DNA from 4 places in the Colwellia sp. KS18-150 genome. Region 1 is predicted to be linked to each of the others. Evidence: predicted binding sites of a transcription regulator. Region 1 holds the regulator's gene; each other region holds the start of a gene.
What was found. Region 1 encodes sigma-54, which starts transcription at its own class of promoters, with help from an activator protein. Its sites were predicted from a motif close to GTTGGCACGNNNNTNGNNT; they were not measured.

Region 1 (4,254 bases):
TTAAGAATGTTAGCCTGAGTGTCAATACTGGCCAAATAGTAGGTTTATTAGGACCAAATGGTGCCGGTAAAACCACCTCTTTTTATATGATTGTTGGTTTAGTACCTAACGATAACGGTCAAATAATATTAAATAATGAAGATGTTACGTTAGCGCCTATGCATGAACGAGCGAGACGTGGGATCGGTTATTTACCTCAAGAAGCGTCTATTTTTAGAAAACTGACGGTTACTGAAAACATCATGGCTATTTTACAAACTCGTAAACACCTTGATGAAGGTCAAAAACAAGAAAAGCTTGAACACTTGCTCGAAGAATTTAATATTTGCCATATCAAAGATAATTTAGGCATGAGTTTATCAGGCGGCGAAAGAAGAAGAGTCGAAATAGCGCGTGCGCTAGCTGCTGAACCACAATTTATTTTATTAGACGAACCTTTTGCTGGCGTTGATCCTATTTCAGTAGGGGATATAAAAAAGATCATTATTCATCTTAAAGAACGTGGCATAGGTATCTTAATTACTGATCATAATGTCAGAGAAACCTTGGATGTTTGTGAGCATGCTTATATAGTTAGCCATGGTGAAATTATTGCTCAAGGTGATGCGGATCAAATTCTAGCGAATCAAAAAGTAAGAGATGTATACCTTGGTGAGCAATTCACGCTATAGTAACTAATGTACTTAGCAAATTAAGCTATAATCCAAAGTAAATAATATAAACAAAAAAACAGGATAAGATCAAAACTAAATGCGTCCATCACTGCAGCTCCGAATAGGACAACAACTTACCATGACGCCGCAACTGCAACAAGCGATCAAGCTTTTGCAGCTCTCGACGTTAGAACTTCAGCAAGAAATTCAAGAAGTCCTTGAAAGTAATCCGCTGTTAGAAGTTAATGAAAATACTCCTAGCGACACTAACGAAAATAGTGACAGTAATAATGAAAAGCTAGAAGAAGCGTTTTCATCAACAACGGATAACACTGAACAGGCGACTGTTGAAGGCAGCGAAGATGCCAGTGCAACTATTGACGAGATAACTACCACGGAAGCTTTAGCGCAAAATGATATTCCAGAAGAATTAAATATCGATACCACTTGGGAAGAAAGTTATAGTGCGGGAACATCCAATACCGGCGCAGTGAGTAGCCCTTCTGAAGATTATACATATCAAGGTGAAACGACTGATTCCATTCAAGATCACTTATTATGGCAAATGGAATTAACCCCTTTTACAGATACTGATAGAGCCGTAGCTATTGCGATTATTGAAGCGGTTGATGATGCTGGTTACTTAACCGTTTCTTGTGATGATATCTTAGAGAGTGTAGGTATTGAAGGGCTAGAGCTAGATGAAGTAGAAGCTGTATTAAAACGTATTAATGTTTTTGACCCTATAGGTGTAGCTGCCCAATCTATCGCAGATTGTCTTACCATTCAATTAAATCAATTTGATGACGATACCCCTTACCTAAAAGAAAGTAAGCACATCATTAGTGAGCATATTAACTTACTGGGTAATCGAGACTACCGCCAATTAATGCGTAAAACCAAACTTAAAGAAGATCAACTTCGAGAAGTGATGCGTTTAATTCAAACGTTAAACCCTCGTCCTGGTGATGCCGTCGTTCAAGGTGATGATCAATACGTTATTCCTGATGTTTCTGTAGAGAAAAAAAATGGTCGTTGGATAGTCGAGTTAAATCCTGATACTGCACCAAAATTGTCGATTAATCAGCAATATGCCGCCATGACCAAAACGACAAAATCATCAAGTGATGATGGGCAGTTCATTCGCTCAAATTTACAAGAAGCTAAATGGTTTATAAAAAGTTTAGAGTCACGTAATGACACTTTATTAAAAGTCTCGAATTGTATTGTACAGCGTCAACAAGGCTTTTTAGAACATGGTGCAGAAGCAATGCGCCCCATGGTACTAAACGATATAGCCGAAGCGGTAGATATGCATGAATCAACTATTTCTAGAGTAACCACTCAGAAGTACATGCACACCCCAAGAGGTATTTTTGAATTAAAATATTTCTTTTCAAGTCATGTGAGTACTGAGAATGGTGGTGAATGTTCATCAACTGCCATACGTTCACTCATTAAAAAGCTCATTTTGGCGGAAACACCTGCTAAACCGCTAAGTGATAGTAAGATGGCTGATTTATTAGCCGAGCAGGGAATTAATGTAGCCAGACGTACTATAGCCAAATATCGAGAATCATTGTCTATTCCACCGTCTAACCAACGTAAAAGTTTATTGTAAATTTAACTTATTAAGGATCACGCTTATGCAAATTAACCTTACTGGCCACCATGTAGAAGTTACAGCCTCTTTACGCGAATATGTTAATACTAAGTTTGCTAAATTAGAGCGACATTTTGATCACATAAACAACGTTTACGTTGTTCTTACCGTAGAAAAGTTAAACCAAAAAGCAGAAGCAACAGTGCATTTAAATGGCAGCGAAGTTCATGCTTCAGCCGTTAACACTGATATGTATGCTTCAATCGATACTTTAGTTGATAAATTAGATCGTCAAGTACTCAAATATAAAGGCAAAATTGCCAATCATTAAACTTCGTTCAACCTATTATGACTTTACAAGATATCTTAACACTGGACTGCACAGCTTGTGCAGTTCCAGCTAGCAGTAAAAAACGCATTCTAGAAACATTGTGTCAGCTTGCCGCCCATGAATTAGGTGAGAGTGACAGTACTATTTTATTAGACAGCTTACTTAATCGAGAAAAGATGGGCAGTACTGGTATTGGTAATGGTATTGCTATTCCTCATGGTAAATTAAAGAATTCAGATAAAGCCGTTGCGGTATTATTGACGACAGAAAAAGCCATAGAATTCGATGCTATAGATAACAAACCTGTCGATATCTTTATTTGTCTTTTTGTACCTCAAGACAGTACCCAAGCGCATTTAGAAACTTTGCAGAGTATTGCTAAATTATTTAGTGAGCGAAAAACTGCGAAACAAGTGAGAAAGTGTATCAATAAGCAAACATTATTTAACTTAATTCAGCAGGCACATTAATTTACCAGCACATAATTATCATTTGGTAAATATTATTGAAACAGCACTTAAGTGATTGTAATAATAAAAAATTATCATTAGAACCTAATTTAATATACACATAAGATTGCAGATCAAAGGTAACGAGTTGCTTGTACTTCTCAATACTAATATCTAGTAACTCGAGACATCACCTATGAAACTTATAATTGTTAGTGGCCGCTCAGGCTCAGGTAAATCTGTAGCTTTAAGAGTATTGGAAGATTTAGGCTATTATTGCGTTGACAACATCCCTATTAATTTATTGCCAGCATTAACTCATACCGTGATAAACGATTATGAAACCGTTGCTGTGAGTCTAGATGTACGTAACTTACCTAATGATCCTAAAGATATCCCTGATATTATTAACTATTTACCTAATGCGGTAGAAGTCACCACTTTATTTTTAGATGCCGATGATAAAGATCTCACAAGACGCTTTAGTGAAACTCGTCGATTACATCCATTAATAAAAGAAAATATTCCGTTAGATCAGGCGATTGCCTTAGAAAAGAAACTATTATCTCCTATTTCTACTCGTGCTGATTTATACATAAACACTAGTCAACTGAGTCCACATCAATTAGCCGATTTAGTGAGAGAAAGAATTCTAGGCAAGAAAACCGGTGCCATGGTGCTAGTATTTGAATCTTTCGGGTTTAAGCATGGCATCCCAGCTGATGCCGATTATGTTTTTGATGCCCGTTTTTTACCTAACCCTTTTTGGGAAAAAGAGTTAAAAGCCCATACAGGCTTAGAGCAGCCAGTAAAAGACTTTCTTGCTAGCCAACCTATAGTGACAAAATTTATTTGGCAAATTAACAGTTTCATGATGACTTGGTTACCACATTTAGAGCGCAATAATCGTAGCTATGTCACCATAGCAATAGGCTGTACAGGTGGAAAACACAGATCAGTTTATATTGCAGAGCTACTGGCCAGTAACTTTAGAAAAGAACAAAAAGATGTACAAACTCACCATAGAGATATAGAAAAAAGTAAGAGTAGCTAACACTTATGAGTAACATTATATCTAAAGAATTAACCATCATAAACAAGCTAGGATTGCACGCACGTGCCGCCACTAAGCTAGCTCAGTTATGCCAAAACTTCACTGCTCAAATATCCCTTGAATTAGAAGGTAAAAGTGCTGATGCTAATAGCATTATGGCCATT
Region 2 (4,254 bases), on a different contig from region 1:
CAGGTAAAATAGGCGCAAAATCAGGATCATTGGGTAAAGCTTTACTGAGCTCAACCGTATTGCTACAAGCACTTAATTGCGTAACAAGCAGCGCCGTAGCAAAATAAGTTAATGTGTTTTTCATAATCGCCTCCATAACAGCTAAGGATAAAACTGAGCTATAGCTGCTGGTTGATGTAACTTAACATTTGATCTACCGCAGAAATGACTTTTGAGTTCATTTCATAAACACGCTGGGATTCAATTAAGTTAACTAATTCTTCTGTGGTATTAACATTGGAGGTTTCTAACGCCCCTTGTACTATCATGCCAAACCCTTCAAGCCCTGGAACACCCTCTTGAGGCGTACCACTGACTTGTGTTTCTGTATATAAGTTCTGCCCTATTGGCTCGAGTCCTGTCGGGTTTACAAAATTAACCGTGTTAATTTGCCCGACCACGGCTGGCTCTGCTTGGCCTTGTAATGTCACCGACACTTCACCGTCTTGTGAAACAATAATACTTAACGCATCTTCAGGAATGGTGATTTGAGGTTGTAGTAAATAACCTGCACCCGGCGTTACCATATTACCTTCATCATCCATGGTAAATTGACCATTTCGGCTATAAGCTGAAGTTCCATCCGGCATTAGAATTTCAAAAAATCCCTCACCTTGAATCATCAGATCTAAAGCATTATCTGTGGTTAACATATCCCCTTGGGTGTGGATTTTTTGTGTTGCTACCACTTTGGTACCTGCACCTAGCATTAAGCCTGAAGGCGCTTCACTATCATCGGCAGTACGACCACCAGGTTGGTTGATGTTTTGATAAAGTAAATCTTCAAATACCGCACGACTTTTCTTAAAGCCTACAGTACTGGCGTTGGCCAAGTTATTAGAAATTACCGCAATATCTTTCGTTTGCGCATCTAAGCCGGTTTTACTAATCCATAATGCTGGGTTCATACATCACCTCAAATTCAAATTCTTTAAATCCGATTTTATAAAAAATCGGCGAACACTTAGTAAACGCTTTAGAAAGCGCGTAATAACGCAGCGGAGCTAGCGTCTATTTCTTCTGCGGTTTTAATCATTTTTAACTGCATTTCAAACTGCCTTTGTAAGGCAATCATGTCGGTCATTTCATTAATTGGGTTAACATTACTTGACTCTAATTTTCCACCGAGTACTGACACCGTAATATCTGCCTGCTCTAACGCGCCATCTTTACGGCGGAACAAGCCATCACTGCCTTTTTCTAACATGCGAGAATCAGGGTTAACTAATTTCAACTTAGCCACTTCTTCTTGCACTGTACTTGGCGCGCCTTCAGGTTGAACCATAATGGTTCCGTCACGAGTCACTTCAATATTGTTAACCGGCAAAGGTAAGTAGATAGGACCACCGTCACCCACGACTAATTGGCCGCTATTGGTTTCTAAAGCGCCTTCTTCCGTTAATCGTAATTGTCCGTTTCGGGTGTAAGCAACTTCGCCTGTGGCATCTTGTACGGCTAACCAACCGCTACCTTCAATCGCAATATCAAGGGAGCGACCTGTGGTGATAACCCCACCTGAGTCAAAATTTTGGCTAGCGCGCTCTGTCATCGCAAACACTCGCGTTGGCTGTCCTTCACCAAATGCTTGCATGCTTCTCGCCTGCGCTAAATCTGCCTTAAAGCCAGTGGTTTTAGCGTTCGCAAGATTATTTGCGTTAATTGAGAGGGCTTGCATATTCTGTTTGGCACCGCTCATAGCGATGTAAAGCAGCTTATCCATAATGAACTCCAGTATGGGTAAATCTAATAAATAACTCTTTAATAGGTAAATGCAAAGAAAGTGCCAAGGTAAGAGCGATGAAGAGATAGTGAGGGGGTATAATTAAAAATGGCGCTAAATTCACATTTAGCGCCACTTATTCAAGCTAAGATAATGAAAAAATATTATCTAATTTGTAATATCGTTTGGTTTAACTGATTATCTACTTCTAGCGCTCGAGAGTTGGCTTGGAAGTTACGCTGCGCTGAAATTAAATCAATTAGCTCAGTAGTTAAATTAACGTTTGATTGCTCTAATGCAGAGGAGTTTATTGTACCAAAAGTACCCGATCCCCCTTCACCCGCTAGTGGCTCACCAGAGACAATACTTTCTTTCCAACTCGTATTACCAATCTGTGTTAAACCTTGCTCGTTAGCAAAGTTAACCATAGCAATTCGAGCAAGTGGTTGTGAAGTACCGTTTGAATACGTCGCTCGTACTAGACCATCAGCGCCAATATCAATACCAGTTAATCGCCCTACCGCTAAACCATCTTGGTTTAATGCAGTAACTTCAAAGTTAGAAGCAAATTGGGTGGGCTCATTTGGATTCGGTCCTGTGGGATCTAAATTAAAATCTATTTGAACCGTTTGTGTGGTATCAGCGCCATTTGGTAAATGGTTTGCGAAATCGTCAGTAATAATACCACCATCTGCAAGGCTAGGTACTTGCGCGATAAAGTCACCTGAAGCATCAAACTCTAATCTAGCTCCATGAACACCAGTAGGTGCGAGTGGACCTGATACATCACCACCCAAAATACCTGTGGGAGCAGGGATACTAGAATCAACTAAATCAATTGGGCTACCATCTACAGCGGCAAACATCATCCACTCATTAGGGTTAGTAGCAGGATCATCTTTAACAAAGAAATAAGTCATCACATGACTATCGCCTAAGGAGTCAAAGATAGTGACTGAGGTAGAGTTATTATAAGTCAGTGGATCATCGGGATCAAAGTTCCCCGGTGCACCAGCTATAAATGAATCACCAGCAGGTAAATTCATACGAATATCGACTTCACTGGTTTTAGTTGGCGCGCCAGAGGCGGTTGGAATAAGCACCGGCTCTGCGGTACTTAAACTTACTGATGAAGAAGAGCCATCTGAGTTAACTGGAAAACCTAATAAATGACCGCCGGCTGAGTTAACAACAAAATTTTCAGCATTCAGTTTAAATTGCCCTGCACGCGTGTAAGAGCGCTCTAAAGAATCAATTTCAGGCACAGTAGCAAAGAAACCATTACCGGTAATCGCTAAATCAAGGGCATTGTTGGTAAATTGAATACTACCTTGAGAAAATTGCTGTGCAACATCAGCAGTAAGCACACCATCCCCTACTTTAGTTTTACCTGAAGCAAGTAGTGATGCTGCATAAACATCAACAAATTCAGCACGAGACTCTTTAAAGCCTGTGGTATTTACATTGGCGATGTTATTTGATGATACATCAAGATCTTTTTGCGCTGCGTTTAATCCGCTTAGTGCTATATTAAATGACATAATTTAACCCTCTTAAAAATTCTGTGTTAACCTTCTGAAACTTCAACAACATCGGATAATGCCATTGCGCTGCCACCATTAAGGTTTAATAAAATACTGCCATTAGCACCTGCTAATGTGACACTGTCTACTTTTCGATAAGTCATGGCTTGTAATTCTGATGCTTGTCCGTCAACTAAACCTGCAACTCTAAACCGATATGCACCTGCTGGTGCCGCCTCTCCTTCAGAGTTTTGACCATTCCAAACAAAGGTGCCGCCTCCTGCTTGTAAATCTCCAACTGGTACGGTTTGAATAATTTCACCGGCAATATTCTCAACATAAATATTAACGTTACTAGCACTAACATCCGTGACAATTTTACCTTTTACATCTTCACCTTCATTCATCCCAAACACATTATCTTCTACCAGTACACTTCGGCCCACGAGTGAAGATGCTTGTAATGCTTGGCTTGAAGTCATTGAGCTTGCAAAATCGGTAAATGATTCATTTAACTGCTGAACACCATCTGTGGTTGAGAATGCTGTCATCTGAGAAATCATTTCGTTGTTATCTACAGGTTTTGTCGGATCTTGGTTTGCTAACTCTTTCGTTAACAGAGCAAAGAAATCCTCCTGAGTAAGCATGCCGTTATCATTTTCTTCGGCTACCTTGTATTCTTCTTGTTCCCAGCGAATGCCGTCTAAAAGACTACCGCCTGATACTGTTTCCATTATCTACTCCTAATTCCTGCTAGCCTAGCGCTGACTTAGTTCTAAGATTTTATTAAGCATATTCTTTGCACTTACTTTACAAAGAGCTGCTAACTGAACATTAGTTTGATACGAACGTGATGCTAAGCACACTGATTCATATAGTTCATCTGTCAATTACTTTTGTCCTAGCTGGATAGTTCTGTTTAGCATGTTTTTCGCTGACTCAGCTAACTGCACATTCGTTTGGTATGAACGA
Region 3 (4,254 bases), on a different contig from region 1:
GGAGCAGGAAAATGGCATCTTGATCAATGCCCGAATGATAGGTATTCAATCTCGAGTGGTGGTAGCAACAGCGCAATCATTTATTCCTTCATGGGTGTTAGGTGAAGAGAAAAGCCACAGTGAAAATGTCAAAATGAAAGACGGTATGATCATTCGAAGCAACGCCATGCTAATTGAAAATCAAAGAGCGGTTGAGATACAAAATTAATTAGGTGTCACTATGTTAAGTAAACAGATGATGTTAGTAACCCAAGTGAAAAGCGCATTGATTAGAGTCTTATTATTGACTGTTGGGCTAATCGGTATTTCAGCCTGCTCAACTATGTATGATAAGCATGTTCAATGGCAAGTTGTCGAGCCTGAAGCATTTCCCATTATTCGTGGTATTGGTTATGCACCTATTAGCCTACAAAATTCTGAACATGAAACTCAGCGGATGCTGATGGCCATTAAAGCGTCAAAAATTGCCGCCTACGCAGAATTGGCTGAACAGGTTTATGGCCAACAGGTGAGTAGTAAAACGACCATGGCAGACATGATCATTGAAAACCAACAGTTGGCTGCTTCAGTGCAAGGATTGATTAGAGGGGCAAAAGTGGTAAAAAGCTACCCAGTAGGCGACACATATACCACTGAACTGCAATTAGACTTTAAAGATGTTTTTGATATTTATCAGGCGAGTTTAAACCGAAAAGAAATCAAGGATGTACAATATTTTTAACGAAAGCATAAACCAATAATATTATGCTTTTCAAAAAGGCTTTTCTATTACGCTTTAATACCAATACTAGATAAACCACCGCTTTTCTTACCTTTACTGTCGTAAGTAATAGAGGTTTTATTATGGCTTTCTAACAAGGATGTTTTCATACGCTCAACTGAAAGCTGCGATTGATTAATGATTTGTCCGTTGACGAGGTTTTTTTGCTGGCATTGCAGCAATAATGACTCAATATCTGCTAATTCTTGTGTTAATAAATTTGCCGCTTTATCTTGCGCAAATTGCTGGTTAACTGAAATCTCTTGATCTAACTGCTGAATGTTAATAAGTAACTGATTTTTCTGTTCACTAATTGCAATTAACTTATCAGGTTGATGTTGTTGTAGTATTTCTTTTTCGTCATGAATAATTTTTTCAAGTGCTTGAAGTTGTGTAAATTGCTTAGCAAGTAATGCTAGTGATTGTGGTGAAGCTGACATGTAAAACACCCTGTAAAAACATCATATTAATAACAATTATCACCTAGTGCTTCATTGATATCAAATGAAAGCAGTCAAAATCAAACAAACATTATAATGATAATCAATTAAATAAGATCAAACTCAAACTTAGCAATGCTTGCGGCAAGCTTTTGTGGATCCACTTTGTAATCACCGGAAGCAATTGCTTTCTTTAGTTCATCAATTTTTTTCTGATCAACCGCGGGTGCTTCATTTGCTTTCTTTTGTAAATCACTTAGCTGTTTTGCTTGTGGTGTGATTGAAACAGAGTCTGCACGTGGTTGGTTTACTGGTGCATTAGTGTTAGCTGTTTGAGCAGCTTGCTGCTTTACTTGCGTTTGCTTATTTTGGTGAACTTGAGCTTGATTGTTCAAGTTATTGATATTTATAGCCATAATATTAACCTGCGGCAGTAGATTTTATCCTAAAATTATTCACTAACTTTATATCGGCAAATAAGGTCAAAACTTAAATTTAAATACTAATAAAATTATAGGTGAATAGTGACTTGATTAATAGCGCTAACTTTTGGGTTGATAATATTCCCCGAGCGAGAGTTCTTCACTTTAATTTGCTGATTAATATTACCATCACTCATCGCAATGCCACGTGTTTTAATCATAAAGTTGTCAGACTTAGCAATAATCGTTACCGTATCGCCTTTACATACTAAACAAACGTTCTTTCTACTGATTGCTCTGCCTTTACCGATCCGTTTTATTGCTTTACTGCCTAATACCGCAGTTTTATCAGCAAGCTTTTTACCTCGTATTTTATTACTCGATAAATATTGAATAGCGATATTGCTTTCAGAAAGGATCATACCTTTTTCAATGATTGTTGTGGCCACTAAAACTGCAAAGGTTTTTTCAACTTTTGCTGGGATATATATTTTCCAAGGAGTTGAATCATCGCAACTTATTTTAACATTTACGTTTCTACCGTTATGATTTTCAGGTATATTTGCCTTAAGCGCTTGTTGGCAGGGTTTTATTATTATTCTTGAGTCTAGTTTACTAACGCTAATAGCTAACTTTCCACCGGGTGGTGGTGTTATTTTGTTCTCAAGGTAATCTTTAGCAAGTGTCTCAAGATATGCACTGTCAAAAGCCTTAGCAAAGCTAAAAGCAGGTGTTAGTACTATAAAGTACGATATAAATAAAAAAACTTTTATATAAGGCATAGTTTTTGTTGTTTATCTTTAGGTAAATTCAAATACTCGACTATGCTTAAATTAAGTCAGCATAGTTGTTAGTCTGTCAATATTGTGACAAGCAGTTAATAATTCTAGTCTTGTTAATTACTTATCTAGTAATAACTTGACTTTTTGATAAGCTAATTGCCACTATCGGCAAGTCGTTTCGACTTATTATTGACTCTTAAATAGAGTAATCAAGAATTGTGCCTTTATGCTTTTTAAGTTGAAGTGCAAGCAGTTTTGATTTTAAACGAGGTTTTTATGGCAGGTATATTAGATTCAGTTAACCAACGAACACAGCTTGTTGGACAAAATAGACTGGAGTTACTACTTTTTAAATTAGTGGGTAGACAGAGATTCGGTATTAATGTCTTTAAAGTGAGAGAAGTTTTACAATGCCCTCGATTAACCTCCTTACCAAAGCAGGACTCCTTTATAAAAGGTGTTGCTCATATTCGCGGGCAAACTATCTCGGTAATTGATTTAAGCAAAGCGATCGGTGCGCCAGCAATTACTCAAACTAAAGACTCTTTCATCATCATTGCAGAGTACAATCGTAGTGTGCAAGGATTCTTAGTAGCTGGTGTTGAACGTATCGTTACCCTCAGTTGGAAGGACATGATGCCACCACCTGAAGGTGCAGGAAAGTCTAGTTATTTAACGGCAGTAACTGAAATAGATAACGAGATGGTATCTATTTTAGATGTTGAGAAAATTCTTAATGAGATAAACCCAGTTTCTACTGATTTAAGCGACGATGTTGCTGATGAAGGTGTAGGCGTTGAATTGGGTGAGCGAATTGTGATGATTGCTGATGACTCAACAGTTGCTCGAAACCAAGTGAAGAGAGCACTAGAGCCATTAGGTATTAAAATGGCATTAGCGAAAAATGGCCAAGATGCCTTAGAGCAGCTTATGGCTATTGAAGCAACTTGCGAAAATAGCATTACTGAAAAAGTTGCCCTAATGGTGTCAGATATTGAAATGCCTGAAATGGATGGCTATACCCTAACTGCCGAAGTTAAAGGTAATGAACGAATGGCAAAAATGCCGATAATACTGCATACCTCATTAAGTGGTGTATTTAATAATGCCATGGTCGCAAAAGTTGGCGCAGAAGACTTTATCCCTAAATTTCATCCGGATGAATTAGCAACGGCTGTGAAGAAATGGTTAAATTATGAAGCGTAAATTCACCATCAAAAGAATAGTGTAGGGGAAGAATTTATAGTGTCAGCAAGACAACTTGACGATAGAAGTTACCTTCAATTTAGAACATTTTTGGAGCAACAATGTGGCATCGTCTTAGGTGAAAATAAGCAGTACCTAGTAAAAAGTCGATTGGCACCACTGATGAATAAGTTTGATATAGCGTCATTAAGTGAATTGGTTAGCCGTACATTATCTCCTGTAGAGCGACAATTACGTGCGGCAGTTATTGATGCGATGACAACTAATGAAACACTTTGGTTTCGTGATGATTATCCCTTTAAATTACTCAAAAGACAGCTGTTACCTGATTTTGCTGATCAAAGAACACCAGTAAAAATTTGGTCTGCGGCTAGCTCTTCAGGGCAAGAGCCTTATTCAATAGCAATGTCAGTCTTAGAATATCAACAAGCAAATCCTGGAGCTTTTCCTCGAGGTGTGCAAGTTATTGGTACTGATATTTCAACCACAATGCTAGAGCATTGTAAGTATGGTCATTATGATTCTTTAGCGTTAGCGAGAGGCTTATCAGAAGAGCGAAAAAATAAGTTCTTTGAGCAAGGAGATAATGACATGCTGAAGGTTAAGGATGAAGTGAAAAAAATGGTTAGCTTCAGGCCTCTCAA
Region 4 (4,254 bases), on a different contig from region 1:
TCTATTTCAATTGTAGTAGAGTCCATGTCCATCACTAATAAACCCGGTTGACTAAGTAATGGAGCATTTTCAATTAACGCTGCTTCGATACCATTAGCTAAGGCATAATCTGCGATTGATTTACGGGCAGCAATAAAATTCTCGCAGCGGACATTAAAGCGGTAACTGGTTTGGCTATTTCGATTATTTATTGCTGTTAACGCAACAAGGTGAAGATTACTTGTCGTTGTTAACGCGAGTAGCTGCTCGATTGATAAATCAGAAAATACCACTAGCTCTTGAGGTGAAAGTTCACTGCTCACTTGTTCTGCAAGGGTCAATTCATTGCCATTTAGCGAGCAATTTACAGGTAAATCAATATGAGCTTGTTGTTTATCAAAAAAAGATTCAAGCGATAAGGATAATTTATTAGTAGAAGAAGACACATTAACTCTCTATTATGAATATAAATATTCTAGGCAAATTTATTATGAAACCAGTAGAGCAGCCTTTATACCCTAAATTATCGTCAATTTATAATAAAATTCTGCAATTAGTTAGTGCTATTTTGCTTATCGTTGTTTTAATGAGTATTTGGGTGTCGAGTGTTGAAAAGAATCAGCAAGTAATAACGCAACAGTTTGAGCAAACGGCTAATCAGTTTTTGCAACAGGCCATCGCTGGTACATCGACATTACTTGAACAAAAGATCGTTAAAACCAACAAGAAATCGCGCAATGCTTTGTTGCAAGATTATTTTAACAAAATGGCTGAGGCAGACTTTGTACGAGATATTCATTTCTACGATGAAACGGGCCAACGAGTTTTGTCATCGATGCATGAAGATTATACACCTGCATCGATTAAGGCTCTTTTTGGTATTGAGCAAGCACGTAAAACCTTAGATAAAAGTGCACAATACGTCCCTTTTATTGCAGAGATCCGCAGTGAAACATTAAGAGGATACTTAAGGATAACAATTGAAAAATCGCTGTTGACCTCAGCGTTAGAGCAAGATAGTTATGACAGAGAAGGGCTTTTTAGAGTGCTGTTGATCCTCGCTGGTATTATTGGTTTTTTACTTACCAGAGGTTTAAATCGCTTTAGCCGTCAAGGGTTTAGAATTCCATCTTCAGAAAATAAAGCTATATAACGTTATTCTCTAAAGTTTTAATCGCGTGTTTCACTCTACCTGATAGATATAAATAAGTTCAAAGATGGCTATGGAGTTCAATTCTAGATGTTAACGATGAGGCTCAATTTATCGTTAACAGTATGATAAATCAAAATTCGCTTACCAATATTAAATTTCACTAACAATGAATAAAACTTCGTTAGTAAGTAAATATCATTATCATATTCCACTCGAAATACAATACCATAATAGAATCTAATTTATTACCTAAAATCAGTGTGTTGGGTTTAAAGTAATGTCAAAATATTTTACAGCTTTAAGTGTTGGGCAATTCTACAAATAACTATCGTGTTGAAATTATTAGTGTTTAGTTTGTTGGCGTGTTTTTTGCTTTTGGATTTTGGAATTAGAATAATTAATCATACGTAAAAAGGAATATTAAATGAAAAAAGTGAAGTTATTTGCTGCCGCAGTGTTTTTATTTTGTAGTACAAATGTTTTAGCAACAGTTATTGAATATAATGATCGAAACGCTTGGGAATCTAATGGTTCATTTTTACTTGAGAATTTCGATGGTCTATCAAATTTAAGCATTGCAGAGGGAGTAGAAACTGCCGTTGGTTTTAATGATATGATGAGTGTTTTATATCAAACATCAGGTGGAGTAGCGGAAACCGCAAATATAAGAAATGAAACAAATTTTCTTGGAACGGGGACTGAATTATCTCTTCAATGGGACACTACATCATCTGACAGAACAACATCGCTGGTAATAAATTTCACAACTGCAATAACTGGCTTCGGTTCTACCTGGGGTGATGACACTGGGTTTATCGGTGGGTTTGATGAAGGTAATATGTTATCAATTCTTACAGACGCTGGTGAACTATTTACGTTTGGCCAGCAATCAACGAACTTCTTTTATGGGTTTAGAGGCGCATCAGCTTTTACAGCAATGACATTGATTGGTGTTGGCCCATCCAATAACGGCTTTTTAACGCCAATATTGGATGATATCGTTATCTCAACCACTTCAATACCAGAGCCGTCTACCCTTGCTATTTTTGCTTTAGGAATGATTGGTTTAGCATCACGTCGAGCTAAGAAGCAATCTTAATTTAGTTCTAAGTCATATAAAAACATCAATTGTAATGATTGATGTTTTTGTTTCTGATGATCGCTTTGCTGGCTTATACTACAGCGGTTTTAATAGCTGACCAAGAAAGCTAACTAAATTGATGTAATGTCCTTATACTTATTACATCAGGTTAATTAATAAAAAAGACTTGCTCAACATTCCTTTCTAATTGTGTGGCAATCGTTTCTACAGATTCAGATCTTATCTCTGTTAAAGCCTGAAATATTCTTGGGATGTTTAATGGGGTATTTATCAAACCTTGCTGCCCTGAAGGTGGCATAGCAGGCGCGTCAGTTTCCAATAAAAGGCAATCTAATGGTAAACGCTTAATGGCGTTGATGGTCTTTTTTGCTCTTGGGTAGGTGATAGTGCCACCAATGCCGAGTTTAAAGCCTAAATCGACATAAGCCTTAGCTTGTTGATAGCTACCTGAAAAGGCATGTATTACACCAGCCCTTGATAAATTGTACTGCTTTAACATAGGCTGCAGGTATTGATGAGACTGACAGTGATGGACAACAACAGGTAAGTCAGACGCCTTAGCTAATTGGAGCTGCATTGCGAAGAAATCTTGTTGCAGCTTAATGTTTTCAGCTAAAGATTGCTCATTATCAGTATTCTTTTTCGCTTTAAAAACATCAATCCCACATTCGCCAACAGCGATGATTTTTTCTCTATTTTCGTGAACTAGCTTAGTTAATTGTTGCTGATGAAACGCTAGGTCAAGGTTTTTGGGGGATAACTTATCTTGAATAATGAGAAACCAAGGATGTATACCCAAACAGCAAGCAATGTCGACTTGGTTAGCAATTTCTTGTGAATGATTTGTTTGAACTTTGTGATGGGTAGTTGAGAGTGATAATACTCTCTGCCAATGTTCAGGATTTACCGCAGGGACAATAATACGGTGAATATTTTTGTCCTGACAATCTTGCAGTAATTTTGGCCGTTGTGATGAGAGCTCAGTGAAATCAAGGTGGCAATGGCTATCAGTAAATTGCATATTGCCCCCTTATTTCTAATGATTACATTCTATCCATTACTTCAATACCTAATATATCTAAACCTTGTTTTAAGGTTTTAGCAATTAAGTTACACAGTGCAAGGCGTGATGCTTTTACGTCATCGTTAGTGCCTTCTTTTAGAATAGGGCATGCTTCATAAAAACTCATGTACAAACTTGCTAATTCATAGAGGTAATTACACAGCAAGTTAGGCGTACACTCACTGATCACGGCGTCAATAACATCTTCAAGTTGCAGTAACTTTAATGCGAGTGCTTTTTCTTGCGGCTCAATAATTTGAATATCATGTGCAGCCTCAGCAACGTTACCCTTAGTACTCTCCGCTTTCATAAATATACTTTGAATACGTGAATAAGCATATTGTAAGTAAGGCGCTGTCGCTCCTTCAAAACTCAACATGGTTTTCCAGTTGAAGATATAATCACTAGTACGATTTTTAGATAAATCAGCAAACTTAACGGCGCCAATACCTACTTTTGTTGATATTTCAGCAAGGCTTTCCTCAGTGATTTCTGGGTTTTTCTCTTTAATCAACTCACTGGCTCGCACGACCGCTTCATCTAATAATTCAGCAAGCTTGATAGTACCACCGGTACGAGTTTTAAACGGCTTACCATCGTTACCCATCATCATACCAAAAGGGCAATGATCATAACCCACTTGTTCAGGCAAGAAACCGGCTTTACGGGCAACAATTTCCACTTGTTTAAAGTGTAATGCTTGGCGTGCATCGGTGAATATAATGATTCGATCCGCTTTTAGTTTGCCGCTACGATAGCGACAGGCGGATAAATCGGTAGTCGCATATAAGAAACCGCCCCCCGATTTTTGCACGATAAATACTGATGGCTCACCATCTTTATTGGCCATTTCAGGAATGAAAACGACTTTAGCTCCTTGATTTTCTTCAGCAATTTTACTTGCCATTAATTCGTTAATAACAACGGGCAAATCATCGTTGTAAGCACTTTCGCCCA

Region 2: a site for sigma-54 is predicted at 1,809-1,827, ahead of flgF (flagellar basal-body rod protein FlgF). Genes of this name have one in related genera too.
Region 3: a site for sigma-54 is predicted at 2,612-2,630, ahead of flgA (flagellar basal body P-ring formation chaperone FlgA). Genes of this name have one in related genera too.
Region 4: a site for sigma-54 is predicted at 1,489-1,507, ahead of AC27IF_RS15140 (PEP-CTERM sorting domain-containing protein). Genes of this name have one in related genera too.

The regions. Positions count from the first base shown of each region.
Region 1 is NZ_BAAJMC010000001.1:550,217-554,470, reverse strand. It holds gene lptB (LPS export ABC transporter ATP-binding protein) at 1-671, shown strand, start outside; gene AC27IF_RS02585 (RNA polymerase factor sigma-54) at 751-2,274, shown strand; gene hpf (ribosome hibernation promoting factor) at 2,300-2,587, shown strand; gene AC27IF_RS02575 (PTS sugar transporter subunit IIA) at 2,605-3,057, shown strand; gene rapZ (RNase adapter RapZ) at 3,233-4,090, shown strand; gene AC27IF_RS02565 (HPr family phosphocarrier protein) at 4,096-4,254, shown strand, end outside.
Region 2 is NZ_BAAJMC010000003.1:9,591-13,844, forward strand. It holds gene flgH (flagellar basal body L-ring protein FlgH) at 1-124, opposite strand, end outside; gene flgG (flagellar basal-body rod protein FlgG) at 159-947, opposite strand; gene flgF (flagellar basal-body rod protein FlgF) at 1,016-1,759, opposite strand; gene flgE (flagellar hook protein FlgE) at 1,924-3,300, opposite strand; gene AC27IF_RS05575 (flagellar hook assembly protein FlgD) at 3,327-4,016, opposite strand; gene flgC (flagellar basal body rod protein FlgC) at 4,173-4,254, opposite strand, start outside.
Region 3 is NZ_BAAJMC010000003.1:15,024-19,277, reverse strand. It holds gene AC27IF_RS05620 (FlgO family outer membrane protein) at 1-208, shown strand, start outside; gene AC27IF_RS05615 (LPP20 family lipoprotein) at 221-721, shown strand; gene AC27IF_RS05610 (flagella synthesis protein FlgN) at 769-1,200, opposite strand; gene flgM (flagellar biosynthesis anti-sigma factor FlgM) at 1,308-1,616, opposite strand; gene flgA (flagellar basal body P-ring formation chaperone FlgA) at 1,712-2,404, opposite strand; gene AC27IF_RS05595 (chemotaxis protein) at 2,681-3,610, shown strand; gene AC27IF_RS05590 (CheR family methyltransferase) at 3,650-4,254, shown strand, end outside.
Region 4 is NZ_BAAJMC010000015.1:28,140-32,393, reverse strand. It holds gene serB (phosphoserine phosphatase SerB) at 1-425, opposite strand, end outside; gene AC27IF_RS15145 (AhpA/YtjB family protein) at 470-1,132, shown strand; gene AC27IF_RS15140 (PEP-CTERM sorting domain-containing protein) at 1,557-2,231, shown strand; gene AC27IF_RS15135 (TatD family hydrolase) at 2,383-3,255, opposite strand; gene argS (arginine--tRNA ligase) at 3,278-4,254, opposite strand, start outside.